Regions from separate parts of the Microbulbifer mixtoriginis genome, predicted to be linked through region 4. Evidence: predicted binding sites of a transcription regulator. Region 4 holds the regulator's gene; each other region holds the start of a gene.
What was found. The regulator LexA, encoded in region 4, represses DNA repair genes until DNA is damaged. The targets are predictions, from matches to a motif close to ACTGTNTNTANANACAGT.
Positions count from the first base shown of each region.

Region 1: the regulator LexA is predicted to act here: its motif matches at 2,866-2,883, upstream of recA (recombinase RecA).
Region 2: the regulator LexA is predicted to act here: its motif matches at 2,686-2,703, upstream of ACJJI0_RS04815 (VRR-NUC domain-containing protein).
Region 3: the regulator LexA is predicted to act here: its motif matches at 1,664-1,681, upstream of ACJJI0_RS01475 (LexA family protein).

Region 1 is NZ_CP174285.1:4,913,986-4,919,453, reverse strand. Features, by position in the region: gene glpK (glycerol kinase GlpK) at 1-1,190, opposite strand, end outside; gene ACJJI0_RS21495 (regulatory protein RecX) at 1,288-1,776, opposite strand; gene recA (recombinase RecA) at 1,777-2,811, opposite strand; gene ACJJI0_RS21485 (CinA family protein) at 2,986-3,501, opposite strand; gene ACJJI0_RS21480 (glycoside hydrolase family 16 protein) at 4,013-5,468, shown strand, end outside.
Region 2 is NZ_CP174285.1:1,104,324-1,109,791, forward strand. Features, by position in the region: gene ACJJI0_RS04800 (YbaN family protein) at 218-634, shown strand; gene ACJJI0_RS04805 (hypothetical protein) at 1,043-1,474, shown strand; gene ACJJI0_RS04810 (hypothetical protein) at 1,922-2,374, shown strand; gene ACJJI0_RS04815 (VRR-NUC domain-containing protein) at 2,759-4,420, shown strand; gene ACJJI0_RS04820 (ATP-dependent DNA helicase) at 4,405-5,468, shown strand, end outside.
Region 3 is NZ_CP174285.1:341,084-346,551, reverse strand. Features, by position in the region: gene ACJJI0_RS01480 (Y-family DNA polymerase) at 5-1,258, opposite strand; gene ACJJI0_RS01475 (LexA family protein) at 1,259-1,648, opposite strand; gene ACJJI0_RS01470 (mechanosensitive ion channel family protein) at 2,041-2,574, shown strand; gene ACJJI0_RS01465 (hypothetical protein) at 2,853-3,128, shown strand; gene ACJJI0_RS01460 (hypothetical protein) at 3,128-3,670, shown strand; gene ACJJI0_RS01455 (AraC family transcriptional regulator) at 3,827-4,699, shown strand; gene ACJJI0_RS01450 (patatin-like phospholipase family protein) at 4,826-5,468, shown strand, end outside.
Region 4 is NZ_CP174285.1:674,973-680,440, reverse strand. Features, by position in the region: gene ACJJI0_RS02950 (mechanosensitive ion channel family protein) at 1-580, opposite strand, end outside; gene nagZ (beta-N-acetylhexosaminidase) at 660-1,676, opposite strand; gene ACJJI0_RS02940 (TetR/AcrR family transcriptional regulator) at 1,711-2,343, opposite strand; gene ACJJI0_RS02935 (LOG family protein) at 2,737-3,375, opposite strand; gene lexA (transcriptional repressor LexA) at 3,540-4,145, shown strand; gene ACJJI0_RS02925 (hypothetical protein) at 4,232-4,486, opposite strand; gene ACJJI0_RS02920 (DUF6586 family protein) at 4,590-5,078, opposite strand; gene topA (type I DNA topoisomerase) at 5,079-5,468, opposite strand, start outside.

The sequences.
Region 1 (5,468 bases), 690 kb from region 4:
ACCTTTAGAGCCTCTTTCATAAGCCGCGCCAGCTCATCACTCTGGTAGGCGATGGACTCAAGAGTGGCGCGAACTACTTCAGCCCGCCCCGCGCCCCGGCTCAGGCCACACAAGGTCCCCCGCGCCGATGAATCCCAGTGTGGTGCACCCAGGCCGCTAAACGCCGGCACCAAATACACTCCGCGGGTATTGGGAATGCTCTGCGCAATAATCTCGCTATCGACAGCCCGCTGAATCAATCCCATTTCATCACGCAGCCACTGTATTGCAGAACCCGCGGTAAAAACTGAGCCCTCAACTGCATAGCCTGGTAACCCATGGGGATCACAGGCGATTGTGGCCAGCAGGCCGCGAGGCGGCTCAGGGCGTTTTTCGCCGGCATAGGCCAGCATAAAGCAGCCAGTGCCATAGGTATTTTTGAGATCTCCTGGGTTCGTACAGCCTTGCCCAAACAGCGCCGCCTGCTGATCTCCAGCCACCCCACAAATAGGTGCACTGACGCCAGCAAAAGCTGCTGGATCCGTATCGACAAAATATCCGGCAGACGGCCTGATTTCTGGCAGAATCGTTTCAGGGCACTCAAAAAGCGCCAATAGCTCTGGATCCCAGCTTTTCTGCTCCAAGTTATAAAGTAGGGTGCGACTGGCATTAGTATGATCAGTCATGTGCGCGCGGGCACCGCTCATCTTCCAGATCAACCAGCTGTCTACCGTGCCGAAACACAGCTCCCCCTTGCGAGCACGCGCCTGTAGATCCGGCTGCTCTCGAAATAGCCACAACAGCTTACTGGCAGAAAAGTACGCGTCCAATAGTAGTCCGCTGCGCGCGCGCAGCCATTCGGACTTTCCTTCTGTGGCAAACTGCGCACAAATATTTGCTGAGCGCCGACACTGCCAGACAATTGCCCTATGAACTGGCTCGCCTGTGTGGCGATCCCACAGGATCGTGGTCTCTCTTTGGTTAGTGATACCAACCGATTTGATTTCGGATGCACAAACACCAGCACGCTGCAGGGCAGCCGTACAGACACGCTGGGTGACTTGCCAGATTTCCTCGGCATCCTGCTCGACCCATCCAGGCTCTGGATAATAATTGGGGATCTCTGAGTAACTGCGCCCCACCAGGGTACCGCTACTATCAAAAACGAAAGCTGTGGTGCCTGTAGTGCCCTGATCAATAGACAGGATCATAAAGTCTCTCGCGCTTATTATTCTTTCTCTCATTACCCTAAGCCTGAGGGAAAGCATTACCTTCGCGCCTCAAGCAAGCATGAGAGTATAAGCGTGATTACTCTTCGTCCAGCGCCCAGCTAATAGCATCTGAAGAGAAACCGCGGTAAGACAGGTAGCGTTGGCGACGTGCGCGCTCCTTCAGTTGCTGTTCCCGCGGCAACGCCAAATCAATTGGCGAGCGATATTTGCGCTGCAGCTGCTCTTGGGCCAAGGAAAACCAGTCCACCTCTAGCTGCTCTAAGACCTGGGATAAAAGCTCAGCGGAAATGCCGCGCTGTTGTAATTCCAGGCGGATACGCAGGGGCCCCTGACCACGCTGAACACGAGAACGGGCAAAAACTTCGGCAAAGCGCTGATCAGACTGGTAGTTGAGTTCTTGCAAGCGCGTGAATAGCGCATCGAAGTCGGCACCGGGGAACTTACCCACCAGCTTCCGCCTCAATTCCAAACGGGAGTGCTCGCGGCGAGTAAGCAGCTCAAGCGCCGCGCCGAAAAGCGCTTGAGCGGGGTCGGCGGTGAAGGCCGCCTTGGAGGAAAAAGACACTTACTCTTGGGGCAGTTCGGCAGCCTCTTCAGGGCTGGCCGGAACCAGATCGCCTAACAGCTGTGCCCGCAGCTGAGCCTCAATTTCATTGCGGATATCGGGGTTATCACGCAGGAACTTGGTAGCATTGGCCTTACCCTGACCAATCTTATCACCCTTGTAGCTATACCAAGCGCCCGCCTTATCAACCAAGCCCAGCTTCACACCGTAGTCAACAACCTCACCAATCATATTGATGCCTTCGCCGTACATGATCTGAAATTCAGTCTGCTTAAAGGGCGGAGCCACCTTGTTCTTCACCACTTTCACGCGGGTCTCGTTACCCACTACTTCATCGCCGTCTTTTACCGAGCCGATGCGACGGATATCCAAACGCACGGAGGAGTAGAACTTAAGAGCATTACCACCAGTAGTGGTTTCCGGGGAGCCGAACATTACACCGATCTTCATACGAATCTGGTTGATAAAGATCGCTAAGGTATTGGTGTTCTTGATATTACCGGTCAACTTACGCAGTGCCTGGGACATCAGACGAGCCTGCAAACCTACGTGGGAATCTCCCATCTCTCCTTCAATTTCAGCGCGCGGTGTCAAGGCTGCAACGGAGTCCACAACCAATACATCCACAGCACCGGAACGCACCAGCATATCTGCCACTTCCAAGGCCTGCTCGCCGGTATCTGGCTGGGAGACGATTAACTCATCAACATTTACACCGAGCTTTTCGGCATAAATGGGATCTAGGGCGTGTTCTGCATCCACGAAAGCACAGGTGCCGCCTTTGCGCTGGGCCTCGGCGATCACTTGCAGGGTTAGAGTGGTTTTACCAGAGGATTCCGGGCCATAGATCTCAACGATACGACCGCGGGGCAGGCCGCCTATACCCAGCGCCACATCCAGGCCGAGAGAGCCAGTGGAGATTGCGGGGATACGCTCGCGCTCCTTATCTCCCATACGCATCACTGTGCCCTTGCCAAACTGGCGTTCGATCTGCGACAGCGCCGCTTTCAATGCCTTGTCTTTATTGGAATCCATGACCGTTCCCGTATATCTGAGCTGTGTTGAGTGGGGCAAGCTTATCGAAGGATTACTGTATAGGCAACCAGTAATTCCGGCACAATCTGTACCAATCTTCCCAACACGGTTACACCGCTCTCAATTCTGCACAACCCCGCTATCACACCAGTAAACTGACCAGGTAGATCACCTTTAAACAGGGTGTTCCTCCAAGATCTTCAGCATCCCTTTGAGAGCCTCCAGCACCGTTTGTGCCTGAACTGTGGCCCGACCCCCTTTAAAGTGGAAACACCGAGCATCAATCTGAACCGGTTCCTGCCCTTCCGCATGAGCCCAGGCAATCCACACAGTACCGACTGGTTTCTCTTCGGTACCACCACTGGGACCAGCAATACCGCTTACCGCCACGGACAGGTTGGCATCCATCATAGCCAGCACTCCACAAGCCATTTGCCGGGCAACTGGTTCGCTGACCGCACCAAACTGTTTTAGGTCCTTCGCATCCACCCCTAACACACTGTGCTTGATGCGATTGGCATAACTAACGACTGAACCATCAAACCAATTGGACGCATTGGGAATAGAAGTGATCGCCGCGGCAATCGCACCACCAGTGCAGGACTCCGCAGAGGTTACAAACCAACAGCGCTTTATCAATTCCTCACCAAGCTGCTGTGCCAAACTTAATATCTCGCCATGATCAGCCATTTTTCTACCCGCGTATCATTTCTCAAGGTACTCACTCGCCAGGAGCAACCCGCACATCACCTTATATTATGCCAACTGAACGCAACCTCCACTAACAAGACCGCCATTCGCTGCACCAAGCAATGGCGTATAGCCATCCATAGACCTACAAGCAGCAAATGAAAATAACATTACCGTGCCAGCCTTAAAATTACTGAAGCGGTACTACAGCCTCTGTAGATTCAAAAAACTACCTCCCTTTAATCAAGACATAACTACCCACAAAAAAGATGTAGCTCTTCTAGTCGGGCACGTCCAACACATAAACATCCTCATAGGTTTTAAAAGTGCGGAAAATATAGCTACAGGACAAAGAAAAATGCATGGTACTAACCTCGTGCGATAAGCAGGACTGAGCACGCGATAAAGGGGGAAAGCACTCACCCAAGAATAACCCGCTATTTGTTAGGCTTTATTCGTCGATAAAAAAATCAACGATACCCCTTTGATAGCCAAAAAAGAATAAAAAGCTATGCGAATAAAACAATCAGTGATGGTTATGACTATCCTGGGAAGCTGCGCTTCTCCATTAATCAACGCAAAAACTTTAATCTGGGAAGATAATTTTGAAGGAAACAGTATTAATAAATCCGTCTGGACTTACGATGTAGGCAGTTGGGGCTGGGGCAATAACGAACTACAAGACTACACGGGCAATAGTAATAATGCCTATATTGAAGATGGTAACCTGGTTATTCAGGCACAACGCAATACTGACGGCAGTTTTACATCTGCCCGCCTGAAAACGATTGGTCGACTCTCTTATCGATACGGTACGATTGAGGCCCGCATCAAACTACCTGATCTCAACGCCGGTCTCTGGCCGGCTTTTTGGCAGCTCGGTAATAACTATGGGCAGGTCGGCTGGCCCGCATGCGGTGAACTGGATATTCTCGAAGCCGGCATGGCCGAGGCGCTCGAAAGCGGCAGTGTCAATTCAGCGATTTCCAGTGCCTTCCACTGGCATCATGAGTCCGATGAATACACAGGACAAGCGGATTACGGTCAAAGTAAAAACCTCATCAAAGATTTTGGCTACAGTAGGGATTTAACCGAGGGTTACCATATTTTTGGTATGACTTGGACACCCGACCATATTACGATGTGGGTGGACGATGAAGCCAACGAAATCATCAGCATTGGCAGTGAAGACCCGGCGTTTGATGAGTTTCGTCAAGAACACTTCCTGATACTCAACCTCGCTGTGGGTGGTATTTTCCCACAGATCTTTCGCAATGAAGAAATCACCGCACCGATGCCCGCCAAAATGTATGTGGATTATATCCGTATCTATGATAACGACGATAATAACTACAACACAGAAATCACCCTGGCCGAAGACAAGGCAAAATTCGGCAACCTAAGCATATACGGTGACGGTGAAGATATCTCTGAGTCTTTGCAGCTTGGCACCCATACCGAACTCTATATCTGGAACAATATGGAATCCACCGCAAGTGTTGATGACAATGAGGCCTTGGAATTTAATATTGACGCTGGCGATTGGTTTGGCATGGGTTTTTGGATGCACTACGACCTAAATATGATGCACTATCAAAATGGTCACTTAAACTTACGTATCAAGACCAGCAGCACTGAAACGATTGGGATTGGTATCGCCAGCACTGGCAGTGGTAGCGATAGTTGGGTTGATTTAATCGATGGCGGTGAAGACTATGGGTTAAAACGAGATGGACAATGGCACTTGGTCAGCATTCCGCTAAGCAAATATGCTGTGGACTTCCACACCATTAGCCAGACCATAATGGTTCGTGGTGACGCACCTGCAGAGGGGTTCACCTTGGCCATTGATGAAATTTACTTCAGTGAGGGAGAGGCAAAGACTATCCCCGCTGGCATTTTTTCCGTATACAGTGAAACGCTCGAAGCCGATTCGACTTTTAAGCTGGGTAGCGATGGCAATTTAT
Region 2 (5,468 bases), 430 kb from region 4:
AGTATGAAGACGTGCCCCTGTAGCACATTAGAAAACAACAATGGTTGCCTTTGTAACAATCTTGCCGGCCCCACAACTGTATATTGAGAGCCAATCTCTGCAGTAAGAATGCAAGTTGCAGGTGTCACTCATTAGTGCCTCTTTGATATAGTGAGCAGATAGCTGCTAATAGCCATTGTTTTATCTGTTTAACAGATTTTAAAACTGGAGATTTAGGTTGAGTCAACATAATGAAGAAGTACCTGACATGGAAACCCCTCCGTTAGCCAAAGGGTGGATGCGTTGGCTATGGGGGGTCGTGGCTTGTTTCTTTATGCTTGTCGGAATTATTGGTGCCATCCTGCCTGGGTTACCCTCTGCCGTATTTATTGTTGTTGGTGCCTGGGCGGCCTCTAAAAGCTCTGAGCGGCTGCATCAGTGGATTGAGGAACATCACTTATTTGGTCACCTATTAAGAACCTGGCGTAGTGGTTACATCAGTAGGAGAACCAAACTACTGGCTACGCTGACCATGGCACTTTCTATGGCTCTTGCCGTTCATCACATTTCCAATCTGTATTTACTTTTTTTCGCTGTTGGCGGCATCGGTTGTGGGCTAATCTGGATTTGGAGTCGGCCTGAGCCAACGGGGTAATGGTCAAGGTGGCCTTTAGTATTTAATAAACGGGCGAAAAAAAAGAATGATTCCGTGAAGTGGAAATGTATTAAACCTGTAACTTATGTCACCAAAGGTTAAAACCTGACTTTGCGTTTATCGTCACAGAAATTTACCACCTAATAGGTATTGCGCCGATTTTTCCTCGGTTTTTCTGTATTCAAACAATATGAATTTGACTAAAAACAAGAGTTTTCAGGTTGATTTCGCATTGTTATAAAAATGGGGATTGAATTAGTTGACTTTGCCTGGGATCAGAATATCCTCTGCGCCCTCTCGTTGATTGAGGCGCCCACTAATAGGCTCCTTCTTCGGGAAGCTTCAAGGATCTTGTGTTAGTAACATAAGCTTTATTGAACTGCAAAGTAATAACAATAGGGATGTTTCATGCAGGAACTCTACCGGGCCCCAGAGAGTGCTCTTGGTAATGAATCTTTAATCTACAAGCCAAGTGTTCTCTGGAAGGTATTATTTTTTCTTCTGGTTCCGATAGAAGTGATCTCTCAGTATGAAGCCTTTGCTTACAATGAATACAATCAGTCGATCTGGTGGTTGATAGCAAGCCTGATCATCTATACCACTTATTTTGTGGGTTTCTTTGGGTTGGCTTTTGCCAAAAAAATTGGCAGCGCGAGATTTTGGGCGTTTTTCCTTCCTGTGATCATTGCCACCGATATCTATGAATTGGGGACTGTGATCATCACAATGAATATGGCGGTATTAAAAAACCAAATGGCTGTATTAATGATTACACCATTAGCCCTATTTCTTTGGTTTATTATTTTTAGGTATCGTAAAGTTTTTCGGTATATTAAATAGGAGTTACAAGATTTCTTCTATTTGCCTGCCTGCCTGCCTGCCTGCAAAATCATAGCCCTGGATGCCTTGGTGGAATTTACTTTAGTTTTGCAGCCTTTAAGACGGCCAATTGTTACCGGCGCAATGCCAGGCCATTGATCAAAGAAAGCTTTATATGGCATGCCATACTGCCCCCAGTAAAAATTTTGGCGTTGTTATTCTCGCAACTATTGCCCATCTAATATTTAAGGGTTGATCTCAACTTTTATGGCCCCAATACTCCGCCTGTGCACCAAGGGGTGCACAGTGAGCAGGAATCTTAGGGTAAAGCCCAGAACATACATCTCGTGTTTTTTGATTTGCTATTGTTTTGCTTACCCTATTCTCATGCTTTCGTTTTTAAAAATAGGCGGTACCCACTTGCAGTCATTAATTTTTTAATGATATCTCTGAAGAAAAGGATTAATCATGTCAAATATTGGTCATGTTGAAGGTTGGGATACAGATAAGCCATTTATTTCTGATAGTCTTGAGGCCACCAGTTTTCACTGGGCTGCATGGACTGGTATCGAGGACTCTACAGAAGGAAGTTATATTCAGGGGCTTATAGAACTCAAAAATACTGGAAAATTTCCTATCCTCGACGCCAAAGTATTCTTGGATCTCGATGACAATGGTATGACCTGGGATGCATACCTGTGTAATTCAGTAGGTACTCCCATAGAAGATGGTTTTGTAAGCTACGGTCACCCCATCGCCCCAGGCGAAACCGTTAAAATAAAATACTGGTGGGGCCTGAAGCATGTTGCTGGTCCTACTAAGTGTGATTTTACTGTTACCGTAAATATGTTCCCAGAATATAGAGTACAGGTTCCCAGATCGAGTGCGCATCAAAGTAAAACCTCAATTCAAGCTTCTTGAGTTTTACATAGCTTTTTAGCTGAATAGGAGGGGCAATTTTCCCCTCCTATTAACAAACATATTTACAAGGCTATTTCCATACCAATGGGTAAAATCGTTGAGTGTCTCAACTCACCTATTTAAGTTTATTCCTTATTGGCTCTCACTCCTTCTCAAAAACACTCCTTCTGTTATAGCTTGACTGATAGTCTCTTGAAGTATTGATACTTTAACCAACGAGGAAGCTACTCAGAATCATTCAAAGCTTACTGCTGCTGTGTTTCTTATATGTCCGTAAAGTCAGCCTATGGTTTTGTTTCCAGAAATGATATGCTGTATAACCATACAGCTCTTATATCAATATTACCCACCACGATTTATTGTTGACACATTATTGCCCGTATCATGGCCGCCACTATCGAGCTAGCACCTGACTACTATTTGACCAACTTCCGGGCCTTGGTTGATTTTGTAGTGTCCCGCTACAAGCAGCTACTTTCCCCTGCTGAGATTAACTTTTATCGTGAGCTCTGCGAGCTCGATGCTGACAGTCAGCGCCTTTATGTTCGGCTGCTATCCCGTAAGGGTATTCCATCATCTTTGGGGGCACTGTTCAGAGAGGGAAAACTGTCTTACAGAGAAATTGACGATCTTGGCAAGGCCATTGACTCTCTTTGCTCTGCTGGTTTTTTGAAAAGGAATCCCCCCCTGGCAGATCGCGAACTTATAGCGCTGTTTACCAAGGCGGAACTGTTCTCAGCGGGACCTGCTGGCCTACGCAAGTCCCTAAAACGGGGAGAGTTAGAGGAAGCTTTATTGGCGGCCTCCTTTGAATGGCGAGAACGGTTAATGGCCGATGAGGCATTGCTTGCACTTCAAAGGGCCGAGTGCTTTCAAACCTTTCAGCTTTGTTTTTTTGGCAATCTGAACCAGAGCCTTACGGAATACGTACTGAAGGACCTGGGGTTATACCGATATGAGCCCTACCCATTAGATAGTCACCAGCTGCCCTTCCAGAGTCGAGAGCAGATTGAGCAGTACTTACTCTATTACAGCTGCCTTGAACAAGCTGAGGAGGTACTCTCTGGTGATGCCGGTGGAATCCATAAACTGACTGGTCAATTACCCGCTGGCATTCCTGGAGATTTGACTCTGGCCAGGCGAGTGGATCGTCTACGCCTGAAGCTGGCGCGACAACTGGAAAGGCTGGATCAGTTTGAAGCTGCAGAGAGACTCTATCAGGATTGTGTGCAGCCGCCTGCTCGTGAACGCCGGACGAGAATTGTCGCAAAGCGTGGTAATTTCGATCAGGCGCTTTCCCTATGCCGTGAAATTCTCGAATCTCCCCTCAATGAGGCCGAACGATGTTTTGCCGAGAGTTTTGGGTATCGCACGGCCAAGCGCATAGGCTGTGCTCAAGCTTGGAAGAACCCCCAGCCTTATCAGCCACCGCAAGAAATATTTACCCTACCCCAGGCCCCAGAAAGAGTAGAAATTCTGGCAGCTGCGGAAGTGGCAAGGCAGGAAGAAGGTGTCTGCCACTATGTAGAGAACAGTCTATTCAATGGGGTACTGGGCCTCTATATCTGGGACATTCTCTTTGCTTCAGTGCCAGGTGCCTTTTATAACCCTTTCCAAATAGCCCCAAGTGATTTCCGTAGCCCAAATTTTTACTCATCACGCCAGAGCTTACTTGAATCGCGACTGTCAGAGCTTTGTCAAAGCTCGCTAAAGCTGCGGGTTATGCAAACCTACCGTGGAAAACAGGGTATTGCCAATCCACTGGTAGCCTGGGAAGCACTACCCCAGGAACTGCTGGAGCTGGCCCTGGATCGTATTCCTGCAGAACATTGGCACGCACTGTTTCAACGTTTACTCAGGGATATCAATCATCACCGCAATGGCCTGCCAGATCTGATTCTGTTTCCCAAAAAAGGAAGTTATGAGTTATTAGAAGTCAAGGGCCCCGGTGATCGTCTCCAGCAAAACCAGCAGCGCTGGCTGACGTTCTTTGCCGCTCACAATATTCCCCACCGGGTGATACATGTGGAATGGTTACAGCCTTGAGGGGTAAGCCCACAGTTGCAGCGTTACTGGCGGAGCCTACTGAGGAGCATGATATCTCCGAAAGCGCCTCTTCCCTAAAGTTATCTGTGGGTGAATTAGTGGCTTTCTCTTGCCGCAGAGGGGATTTGATCCATACCGGCGGGCCAGGCCCAACCGCCCAGGAGGGCATTCGCGCTCACCAAAAACTGCAAAAACGTCGCCCCAAAGGCGCAGAAGCGGAATACCGTTTACAGGTTCAGCTGGAGTGCTCAGGCCAGGATATCCTCTTGGAGGGACGGGTCGATATCCTTCATCCGCAAGCTGACTTGCACCAGCCGGCACAACTGGATGAAATCAAAACCACCTATTGCCATCCAGATGAGCTTCCCGAGACCACCCGCCTACTACATTGGGCTCAGCTTAAAATTTACGGTTTCTGCTATTTGCTACAGCAGCGCCAAAAAGGGAGTTCGGTTGAAGAGGTCTCCCTGCAGATGGTCTGGTACAACCTCAAAGAGAAAAAGTCCTACCCGGAGCAAAGCCTGTTCAACTGGGAGGCTTTGGAAAGTTTTGCTGGAGATGCCCTCAGTCTGTATATCCATTGGCATAGGTCCTGGCAAGCGCATCGGCAACAAGTGATTCAAACAGCAAAAAGCCTCTCATTCCCCTTCCCTGATTACAGACCCGGTCAGCGCCAGCTGGCGGTATCCGCTTATCGCTGCCTTAGGGATGCAGGACAACTGGTTGTGGAGGCGCCCACTGGTATTGGCAAAACCATTAGTACGCTGTTCCCCGCTATCAAAGCCCTTGGTGAGGAAAAGCTGGACCAACTGCTATACCTCACGGCAAAAAACTCTGGCAGGCAGGTAGTGCGAGAGACTATCGCTAAGCTACATGGAATTGGGCTAAAGCTTTCACTATTGGAGCTGCGTGCGCGTGATACGACCTGCGCTTGCAAACTGGGATTGTGTAGCCGCGATGATGAAGGCACCTGTCCTCGCACACAGGGCTTTTACGACCGCCTGCCGCAAGCGCGCAAACAACTGCTGGGGCAACCCTGGATCACACC
Region 3 (5,468 bases), 330 kb from region 4:
CTTCTTAAACATGTACTAATGGCAGGGCCTCCCAGCGTGTGGTGTAGGCGGGTGAGCGATAAGCTTGACGCATCTTCCAGTGCTTATGCACCCCCTCAGCCCCTAGAAAAAGAGTGCCGCGGCCAAAGCGTTGGTTGACTCTATCGAGGGCCTGCATCATCTCCGTAGCACGGGCCGGCTGGCCGGCGGTAAACATATCCCCTTGCCCCAGGGAGCTGGGCACCAGCTCCACCAGGCCCACACCGGCTTTCATAAAACGATGACCAGGGCGGTAAAGCTCGGTTATGGCCCCCTTGGCCAGGCTCGCAATCAAGCGGGTGTCATTAGTGGCATAGGGGCACTGTACCAGCGTACTGCGACTGTAATAGTGGGGCTCGTGGGGCGAGGTGTGCAGAAAGACATGTATCGAAGCCACCAGGCACTCCTGCCCGCGCAGCTTTTCTGCCGCCCGGCTGGCATAGAGACTAACTGCCTGCAGAATGGGCTGTAGTTCGCTCAATTTCTCGCCAAAAGAGCGCGTGCAATAAATCTGTTTTTTTGCCGGCGGCTGCTCCTCCAGATTCAGGCATGACACCCCATTTAATTCCTCAATGGTTCGTTCAATATTGATATTGGTGTGTCGGCGCAAGATTTTAGGATTGGCCTGGGCCAGGTCATAGGCGGTCTCTATACCCAAGCGCCCCAATCGCTTGGCAAGACGCCTGCCGACTCCCCAGACTTTATCGACCGCCATGCGTTTCTGCAGCCATTGCCATTTCTGTGGAGTATCCAGGGCACAAACCCCGTTGCACTTGGCAATTTTTTTCGCTGCCCGATTGGCGAACTTGGCCAGGGTCTTACTCGGAGCAATCCCCACACTCACCGGCATACGCACATCGCGCCATAGGGTTGTGCGAATCCGCTGGCCGTAATCCAACCACTCCTCCTGTAAACCATACAGATTCAGAAACATCTCATCGATACTGTACACCTCCACCTCTGGGCTAAAGCCCTTCAGGGTCTCCATAACCCGGTGGGAAATATCGCCGTACAGTGGATAGTTGCTGGAGAAGATGGCCACATTGTGCCGCCGCAACAGATGTTCAATCTTGAAGAAGGGCTGCAAATCCCCAATTCCCAGTGCCTTGGCCTCTTTTGAGCGCGCCACCACAAAACCATCATTATTAGAGAGCACCACCACCGGCCTCCCCCTTAAGTCGGGCCGGAATATCTGTTCACAGCTGGCGTAGCAGCTGTTGCAATCCACCAGTGCCAGCATTCAGAGAGGGCGGTGATAACGAATGGAGGCTTTAACCACCCCTTCAACAATCAATTCCTGCCCTTCCCAAACCGGTATCGGCGGGTAACGATCGTTGGCCGACAGCAACCGCCCATGATGTCGATCCAGTACTTTGCAGGTGAGTTGACCATCCAAAGCCACCACCACCACATCGCCGTGTACTGGCGTTAGTGAACGGTCAACAACCAAAAGGTCGCGGTCGAAGATCCCCAAGCCCTGCATGGAATCGCCATTGGCACGAGCCATAAACGTGGCCGCCGGATGAGTGATCAAATGCTGATCGAGGCTGAGGCTTTTCTCTTTGTGGTCATCCGCCGGGGATGGAAAGCCCGCGGCCACACCGTGACTGTAGAGAGTTGCTAGTTTCATAGGGTTTCACTCGACACTGTATATGCATACAGTTTAGGGGGAGTTCGCCAATTCCGGCAAGAACGATGGCTGACCAGCGAGCCGCCAGCCGTGCTCGCAACAGGTCCATAGCAAGGCCACAAAGCACAACACACACTAAAACGGGTACCCTGTAGCGGGGACCCGCAAGGTGTAAATACCTTCTACGGGCTATTCGAGCATACTGTGAACCCAGTGCACTCTTGGGTAAAGCCAAGCAACGGACCACAACCTCCCTCCAAGTGGCCGCTTGGCAGCATAGCTGCCTGGGATTATGATCCGCGCAACAGGCGGGTAATGATCGATGACAAGGCCCGCCCTAAAAAAGCAACAGCCCCCACCCGAGTGAACACAGTACGGAGACGAGACAAAAAATGAATTTGGCTATAGCGGCACTGATCGTGGCCTCCTATTTTATCTGCATGAGGCTTAGCTCCTCCGCTATCAACCGGTTCGGGCAGGCCAGAGCGGTGAAGCCCTATCGCCTCAAATATATCTCCAAAACCATCAGTATTGCCGTCTTGGTATTCCATCTGGTGCTGCTGATCAGTGCCCTGGGGTTTGAATACACCCAGGTTTCCATTTTTCTCTCCTCTGTGTTCGCAGTAATTGGCGTAGCACTTTTTGCTCAGTGGTCGATACTGAGTAATATTACCGCCAGCCTGATTATTTTCTTCGGCTTTCCCTACCGGGTTGGCGACCAGATTCGGGTGATAGACAAAGACGACGATATCTCCGGCACTATTGAGGAGATCACACTATTTCATGTTCTCATCAGGCGCGGCGAAGAATTAATTACTTACCCAAACACTTTAATTCTGCAAAAAGGCGTAATCAAAAACCCCAGCAAGCAGCAGACTGAAGCACCTGCAAAGCTGCCGGAAGCCGGCCAGACTGAAGCGCAATAGCTCTCTACTTTCCCGCCCTCAATTCAGGGCGGGACACCTGAAAGCGACAAGTCCTCTCTGGAACTTTTGTACCAACGCGCCCTTCTCTCCCATACAGAAAACCATGCCATCTGGCTGGCTGGCTACACCTAAATAACAAAAAAACAGGCCCACAAAATCTCTACAAAAGGCACAAAAAAAGTTCTTACCACTTCCCATCTCCAGCGAAGTAATTTGCTTCAACCGTCTCAATAGTTAAAAATGCGCAAGATTCAATGAAATTGGCTTTAAGGGACTGCATGACCGATACCCTCAAAGATATACTCCACTTCGTACAGGAAATGGGCCTGAAAAATGGCTTGTTTGTCATTTTTTTCATCTTTGCACACTATTTATTGTTCTGGATGTACAGTGGGCGATTGAAAGATCGTCAAGTTGAAATTGATCGACTAGCGGCAGATAATAAGGAGTATCGGGATAGGTTCCTCAAGCTGATGGATAATGCCTTTTCCTATTCTCCGCCCACCAGAAAAGTGGCCCCAAAAAAGCCAGTTAATGAAAAGGAGTTTGAGTAGTGCTCTCCATATTGCTCGCGATCGCTCTTCTCTTCATTGCAATTCAGTTATACCGGCTTCATGAGATAAGAAAGCACGACCAACACCTGTTCGAGTTTTGTCAGCTGCGGAGAGATACGATCGCGTATCTCTCTAATTCCTATGAGAGTCTCTCCAGAACAGATTATATTGCGCTCAGGAAGATCAATGATGCGCTGAGCAGCATCATAGCCGGCTACAAAGAACACAGAACCGTTGTCTTTAACTACCGTCTGTTTATCGAGTACCTGGATGAACTCAAAGCCTTTGAGAAAAAAGCCGAGAAGATATCCACCGGCAACAAAGATATTCAAGACCTGCTCAAAAGAATCCACTGCTCCATTTTCAAAGCCTTCCTGGCATTTACTCCCCACCTGAAATCAGAACTTGCATTTTCCCTCATGATGAAACTGATTTCCCTTGGCGTTAAGGCGGGAGTTAAATCTCTAAAAGACTACCTATTACGCCTCAAAGAGGCAAAAGTCATGGTGAACACCTTCAAAGGGTCTTCTACACCCTGTTAGCCCCTAGTAGCAAATTTGGGGGCCTATGCCCCCTCCATCGCGTCCACTCCCCGCACTCAAACCCAACAGTCCCTCCTGAGACGATATCCAGCAATTTTGGTCAAGTTCCAGACACACACAAGTCCTAGAATACTTTCATAAGAAGAGGTGACAGCTATGGCAGAGTATAGGGATAGGTTTGTGCAGGTACTGCACTATATTGAGGAAAACCTCGACTCCGAACTCGATATCGACAAACTCTGCCAATACACCAACTTGTCTAAATATCATTTTCACCGGCAATGCTCCGCCTTTTTTGGAATGCCGGTAATAGCCCTAATCAGGCGATTGAGATTAAAAAGGGCAGCCTATCAACTCACCTATAGAGACAAAAAGGTGGTGGATATCGCCCTGGAGAGTGGCTACGACAGCCACGAGGCCTTTGCACGAGCCTTTAAGAAACTCTTTGGCAAGAGCCCCTCAGAATTTCGCCGCGCTCCAGACTGGGAAGTTTGGCATAAGCACTATGAACCAGTTACAGCACTTAGGAGTCACTTTATGAGAAATACAGCGAAATACGAAGTAACCATTGTTGAATTCCCCGAGACTCAACTCGCCGCCATGGAACATAGAGGCCCAGCCCACCACCTGGGTGCTACTATCAAACAGTTTATCCAATGGCGGAAGGCTCAAGGGCTTTCACCACGTAATAGCAGAACTTTCAACCTGGTTTATGATGACCCAGTAACCACACCCCCTGATCAATACAGATTTGATGTCTGCTGTACCGTGCAATACCCCATTGATGCCAGTGAAAGGAATATAGTCAACAAAGTAATTCCGGCAGGGAAATGCGCAGTCATAAGGCACTTAGGCAGTGACGATACCATTAGAGCGGCTGTTCAGCATCTATACTTTCATTGGTTGGATCATTCAACTTTTGCAGTTCGTGATTTCCCGATCTTTTTTGAGCGGATAAATTTTTTTCCCGAAGTACCTGAGAGTAAAATCATTACAGATATATTTCTTCCCATAGAAGAAAATATCTAACAGCAAGGGTTGAGAAAATACAATAAATATGCAGCTAAGAAGCGCCCCATAAATCACTCAAAATAATAAAACTAATCCTACCACCTGCACTCTCTATGATATGGATTAAAGAGCACAGGTCGCCCCATGAAAACCAGCCACATATCGACCATCCTGGTCGTTGTTATCATTGCTTTTGTGGGGCTATTGTATTTCTACAATTATCGCCTAACCCAGAGCATTAAATTTAACGCTTACCCGGTTACAGACGAGTTTATTAATAGCAATGACTCTCTCAAAGACAAAGATACTATTAAAATTCTGATTATAGACGGAGGGGGTATACGTGGATTAATACCACTCTATGTTATCCAATTTATAGAACAACAGACTGGCAAGCCTATTGATGAACTCTTTGATGTTTTTAGCGGAGTATCAACTGGCGCCATCATTGCCACAGGGCTCAATGTCACCCAGATACCAAATCAAGAAGGTATCCCAGAAAAAATAGACTCAAGAACTAAAACTGAGAAAGTAATCGATATTTATAAAAATGAAAGCAGATACCTATTTTCATCACCCTGGTATCACAAATTAATGAGCGGGAATGGTTTTTTCTCGCCTCGCTTTAGCGGAGAGCGCCTACGCAACACCATCGAGAAACACTATACCGATGAAATAAATTTCACTGATCTAAAAAATTACATCATTATACCTTCTTTCAATATACATACAGGCCAGTTACATCTGTTCAAAAACCGTGGCGAAACGGTTAACAAACTGCCAACGG
Region 4 (5,468 bases):
TCATCAGCCCACCAAAGAAATTCGCCAGCAAATCCTTAGCGGCAAAGCCTACCGCCAAACCCCCAATGCCACCAAAGGCCAAAACGCCACTGACGCTATAGCCTAGGAACTGCATAATCACTATACCCGCAGTGATAGCGATCGAAGCCCGCACCAGCTTGCCGATGGCTCTAACCGTGGTAGCATCCATCGGCTTGCCAATATAGCGGGGATTGCAAAGGTTACGCTCCGCGCTGTGCGAGAAGCGCCAAGCGAACCAGGAGAGGACCAAAATAAGGCCTATCTCGCGGGCAGGCTCTGCCAGGGAGAAAATCTCTGCACCCGTCGCCTGACCCGCACGCTGGGCGGCCACCGTGAGCCCCAACAGCCAGATTAATACTTGTCCAGGAGGGGAGAGAGCCCCTACCAGCGCATCATCCCAGGGATTGACGGTCTTCTCAGCCCTGGCAGCCAGTTTTTGCACAAAGCGGCCGAAAATCCAGGCCGCCAGTGCGGAAGCTAATACAATAAGAAAAACAGAGATTATCCAAACCCGGTTATCACCCAGCCAGGACAACAGCACACTCTCTACGGACTCCACAATTCCCCCTCCGCTTATAAAACCGGCTCCAGCCGCCCATAGGTTCTTGGAGCAAGCTGCAGAAACCGGTATTTCTCAACTACTGCATTATTGAAGCTAACCAGCTGCGAGTTCTATGCCAGCGCTCACTTTTTTCGAGTTCCGCCCAAGAGGTGATTGAGGGTCTACCCCGCATGGCTTTCAGACGCTCACTCGATTCCGCTGCGGGAATAAAGTTCTGCAGCCCAGCGAGAGACTCCAAAGCCCCTGCACGGTTATTGCAGACTACGCCCATATCACAACCCGCTTCCAGAGCAGCGCGGATTCTCTCCCCATAACCACCGGCAGCTCCCGCCCCCTCCATGGACAGATCATCACTGAAGATAACCCCATTAAAACCCAGTCGTCCTCGCAAAATATCCTGTAGCCAGTAACGGGAGAAACCCACCGGCTGACTGTCTATATTGACGAAGCGAATGTGAGCGGGCATCACCGCATCCAGTTCATCGGCCCCTATGCAGTCAATAAAGGGCAAGGCATCGCTGGCCAGCACCTGCTCCAGGGAGCGCTCGTCTTGAGGAAGCTCCACATGGCTATCTTCAAGCACGTGCCCGTGTCCTGGAAAGTGCTTGCCGGTTGTAGCCATACCAGCCTCACGCATCCCTTGAATAAATGGTCTTGCAATAGCCGTCAGGTGATGGGGGTTGGGACAAAAACTGCGATCTCCAATAACTCGGCTGTGGCTGTCATCGGCATCCAATACAGGGGCGAAACTGAAATCCATCCCTACAGCCAATAACTCAGAGGCAAGCAACCAACCCACATCCTGCAGCTGTGCTGCTGAAGCCTCGGCGGACAGTTTTTGCATGGAAGGCAAACGCGTGAACCCCTCTCGAAAACGCTGTACGCGCCCACCCTCCTGATCAACAGCCAGCAGTATCTCTGGGCGCACAGATCGAATATCGGCAATCAGAGCTTGAATCTGATCGCGATCGCGATAATTGCGCGCAAAGAAAATCAAACCACCCACGAGCGGGTGGCGCAAAAGCTCGCAATCCTCATCAGTGAGCTTCTGCCCTTCGATATCGATCATCACCGGTCCGAGTGATGCAGGCATATTCAGTTCCTCTAAGATTCACCAGCTGCGCAGTTTAACCGGACTCCACCTTTAGCATTGCCGAAGCGGCCGGCACAAGGCGCTCCAAAGTTTCCGGCAGGCTGCTCTGAGCACCAAAATCCTCTCTCAGGATAGCCTCTATGGCATCGTAGCTCGACAAGGTGAAAATAGTGGCCCCTAACATAAAATACAGGCGCCAGTAGAAGGTCACGGGATCAACTCCCGGTAAGGCCTCGGCCAGTAGGCCTGCGAAGCGTCGGTAACTATCACCGTAACGAGACACTATAAAGCGGCGTAAGTGCCCCTGAAACTGCGTATAAGCCAGTCCCAGCAGGCGCATAAAGCGCTGAGCATCCAGCCCAAGTTGGCTCAGACTGCCCAACCCAACTCGGTATAGGCTCTCCAACAACCCTTCAACCTTAAGTGGTTGGCCAGAAGCTATGCGTCGATCCAACTCTGCTTCCAGCGCATCGGTAAATGGTGTTAGGAAACGCTCAAAGACCGCCTGGATCAACTCTTTCTTAGAACCAAAGTGGTAGTTGACCGCCGCCAGATTGACTCCGGCAGTACTCGTAATAGTCCTGAGGGATGTCTCGGTAAAGCCGCGCTCGGCAAAGAGCGCTTCGGCAGCATCCAAGATGCGGTTAACGGTATCCATCTGGCTCATAGATATCAAACCACCATTTAAAACAGCTGTTTAATTTCGGCCAGAGTAACACACTCCCAGCTCGCTGGCGGCTTATTGCACATACAGAAAGAACGGTTGTAGGGGGAAGTCCAACCTGGCGAATCCCCATAGGCAAAATTGGTTTGGTAAATTGGCAGGATAAGATGTAATTACCGAAGCGACTGACCACTACCTCTTCCCATAGGCCTTAGTGCATTCCACTGCGTGGGAAGAAAGATAGGGGCGCTAACTACTATTTAGGGACGAGGCACAGCCGTAGGCTCTGTATTTGGCCTCTACTTCCTGTATTCCTGTTTTTTCTGCCTCCCCTACTCCTCGCCCTATCCGATTGTTAATTAATAAAGAAAGTAACCTAGACATCTCGAAAACTTTTTAATCCCTGGCTCGCATATATTTCATAATCAAATCTGCAGCCTCTTCTACTGCATCCACCACATGAAACAGGTCTAGATCAGCAGAGTCGATACAATTCCGTTCCAATACCGTATCTACCAGCCAATCGTACAGCCCTCCCCAATAACGCTTGCCCACCAAAACTATTGGGAATCGCCGTACTTTTTGAGTTTGTACTAATGTCAGCGCCTCAAATAATTCGTCCAGCGTGCCGTAGCCCCCGGGTAAACCCACAAAGCCCACGGCATGCTTCACAAACATAAATTTACGCACAAAGAAATAGCGAAAATTCAAACTGATATCTTGGTAAGGATTGGCTGCCTGCTCAAAAGGCAGCTCGATATTTAATCCGATTGAAGTACCAGGCTGCTCAAAAGCCCCACGATTACACGCCTCCATCAGACCCGGCCCGCCACCGGTCATCACAGGTATCCCCTCTGCTGCTAAAAGCTCCCCAAGCTTCACCCCTTGCTGATATTCCTGGCTATCTTCAGTGAAACGCGCACCGCCAAAAACTGTTACCGCCCCGTTAAGCGCAACCAAACGCTCAATTCCATCAACCAACTCAGATTGAATGCGCAGAACTCTCCAGGCTTCAGCCATTTTCGCATCAAGCATTATTGTTCTCCCTTGCTGTCAGTTCTTTCAACTTTTCTTTTCATTCCTTGTTTTCTTAAACAATGTAGCAGCTGGACTGCAGGCAGGTGCTCAGTTTGCGAGATCCTTAAATCTGTATATAATCCCAGCAACTGTATAAAAATACAGAAACGCTAGGTAAATCTATGACCAATCTCACAGCACGCCAGACTCAAGTATTAGAGCTGATAAAAGCCTACCTGGACGACACAGGTTACCCTCCCACCCGCGCAGAAATCGCCCAAGAGCTGGGCTTTCGCTCGCCCAACGCTGCAGAGGAACACCTCAAAGCACTGGCACGAAAAGGAGCCATTGAGATGGTTGCCGGTGCCTCCCGAGGTATTCGAATTCCCGACCACCAATCGGGACTTCCCATCGTGGGGCGTGTCGCCGCAGGCAACCCTATTCTGGCAGCCGAGCATATTGAGGATTATTGCGACCTGCCCGCCAGTTTCTTCCACCCACCGGCAGATTATTTATTGCGGGTACACGGCATGAGTATGCGAAATGCCGGCATTCTCGACGGGGACCTTCTGGCAGTACAGAAGACCGAACAAATCAGAAACGGGCAGATTGTGGTTGCGCGGATTGATGATGAAGTAACCGTTAAGCGCTTCCGCCGTAAAGGTAATCAGGCAACGGTACAACTCCTGCCTGAAAACGAAGACTTTGATACCATCCAAGTAGATATGCGGGATAAGAACTTTGTAATCGAAGGATTAGCGGTGGGCGTTATTCGCCAAACTCCGTGAGACTAAAAGATTTACCGCCAATCAAATACAACAACAGCGGCTTCTAGCCGCTGTTGTTTCACTTAATTTTTCGCCTTTACCATAGATTAGTGAATCGTATGGTTAACCGGCATCGACTCTTCCTCTTCAAAGTAACCTGGCTCCAGGTCATCGAGATTTTGCACGGCTTCTATACCCGCCTCTAACATGGCCCGGGCTACCGCTACCTTGTGCTTTCGCAAAAATTGGAGACTCTCGGCTGAGAAACGAATACTCACCAGAGGGTCCTCCTCATGGCCGGCACGGCGCAGAGCCACATCGCCATTGGCCAACTCGATAATCTCAAAAGTTTCGGAGGACATTTGCTTTCCCTTCACTGCACATCAGTTTGCGCCCAGTGTACCACAGGCAATTTAGAAGTTTCAGTGGGCGCAAAAAGATGAATAGAAAGGTAGCGGAGCCCTCTTAGCACTCCTCGAGATTGGCACGCTGTCTAAGTATCAGCTCACTGAGAGCTTTGTGCCATTTAAGCAGCACCTCGAAAGAAAGCTCAATTGGTACTGGTCCGGCGATATTGTGGGTCGGAATAAGGTTGCCAGCTTGCCCCTTTTCCTCCGCTAATGTAGGCAGCCTTAAGAGCTGGTTCCACGCGCGTAATAATTCGCTAAGCCAACTCCCTGGCTCTGAGAGCAATAACTGCAGTTCACTTACTTCAAGGCTCGCTCTCCCCTGGCTGTGTAGGCTATCAAAAATAACCTGTACAGACTCCGGCTCAAAACCCAATTGCAGCTGGTGTGACAGTTCAGCCAGGAAAGCCTGATAGGCTTTCCACAGCTGCAACAAAGCACCTTCTTCCAGGGCCATTCGCTGAATAGTAGAGTCATAACTACTTGTGGCCAGCAGCTGACTCTTACGCAATGCCGAAGTGACTAGGCCGGTATAGGGGTTACTCATTTACTTTTTTGCCGCCGCTTTCTTAGCTGCCGGCTTTTTCTTGGCCGCCGCTTCGACTTTCCAGGAGCCATCCCGGTAAAAAGCCTTCCAACCCGTGGCCTTTCCATCCTCCTCAGACTGAACATACTGCTCTTGGGTCTTACGGCTGAAGCGAACTACCGTATCGCGCCCCTGATCATCCTGTGAGGGAGCCGAGAACAAGAAACTGTACTTAGGGTCAATCTCACTTTGGTGAGGCAGTAGCTCTTTTATCAGCGGGGCACGGGTCTCACGGTTTTTCGGAAACTGGCTGGCGGCCAGGAATAATCCGGAGGCACCATCGCGGAGAATGTAATGATCCTCAACCTTCAGGCAAGCCAACTCCGGCATAGGAACCGGATCCATTTTGGG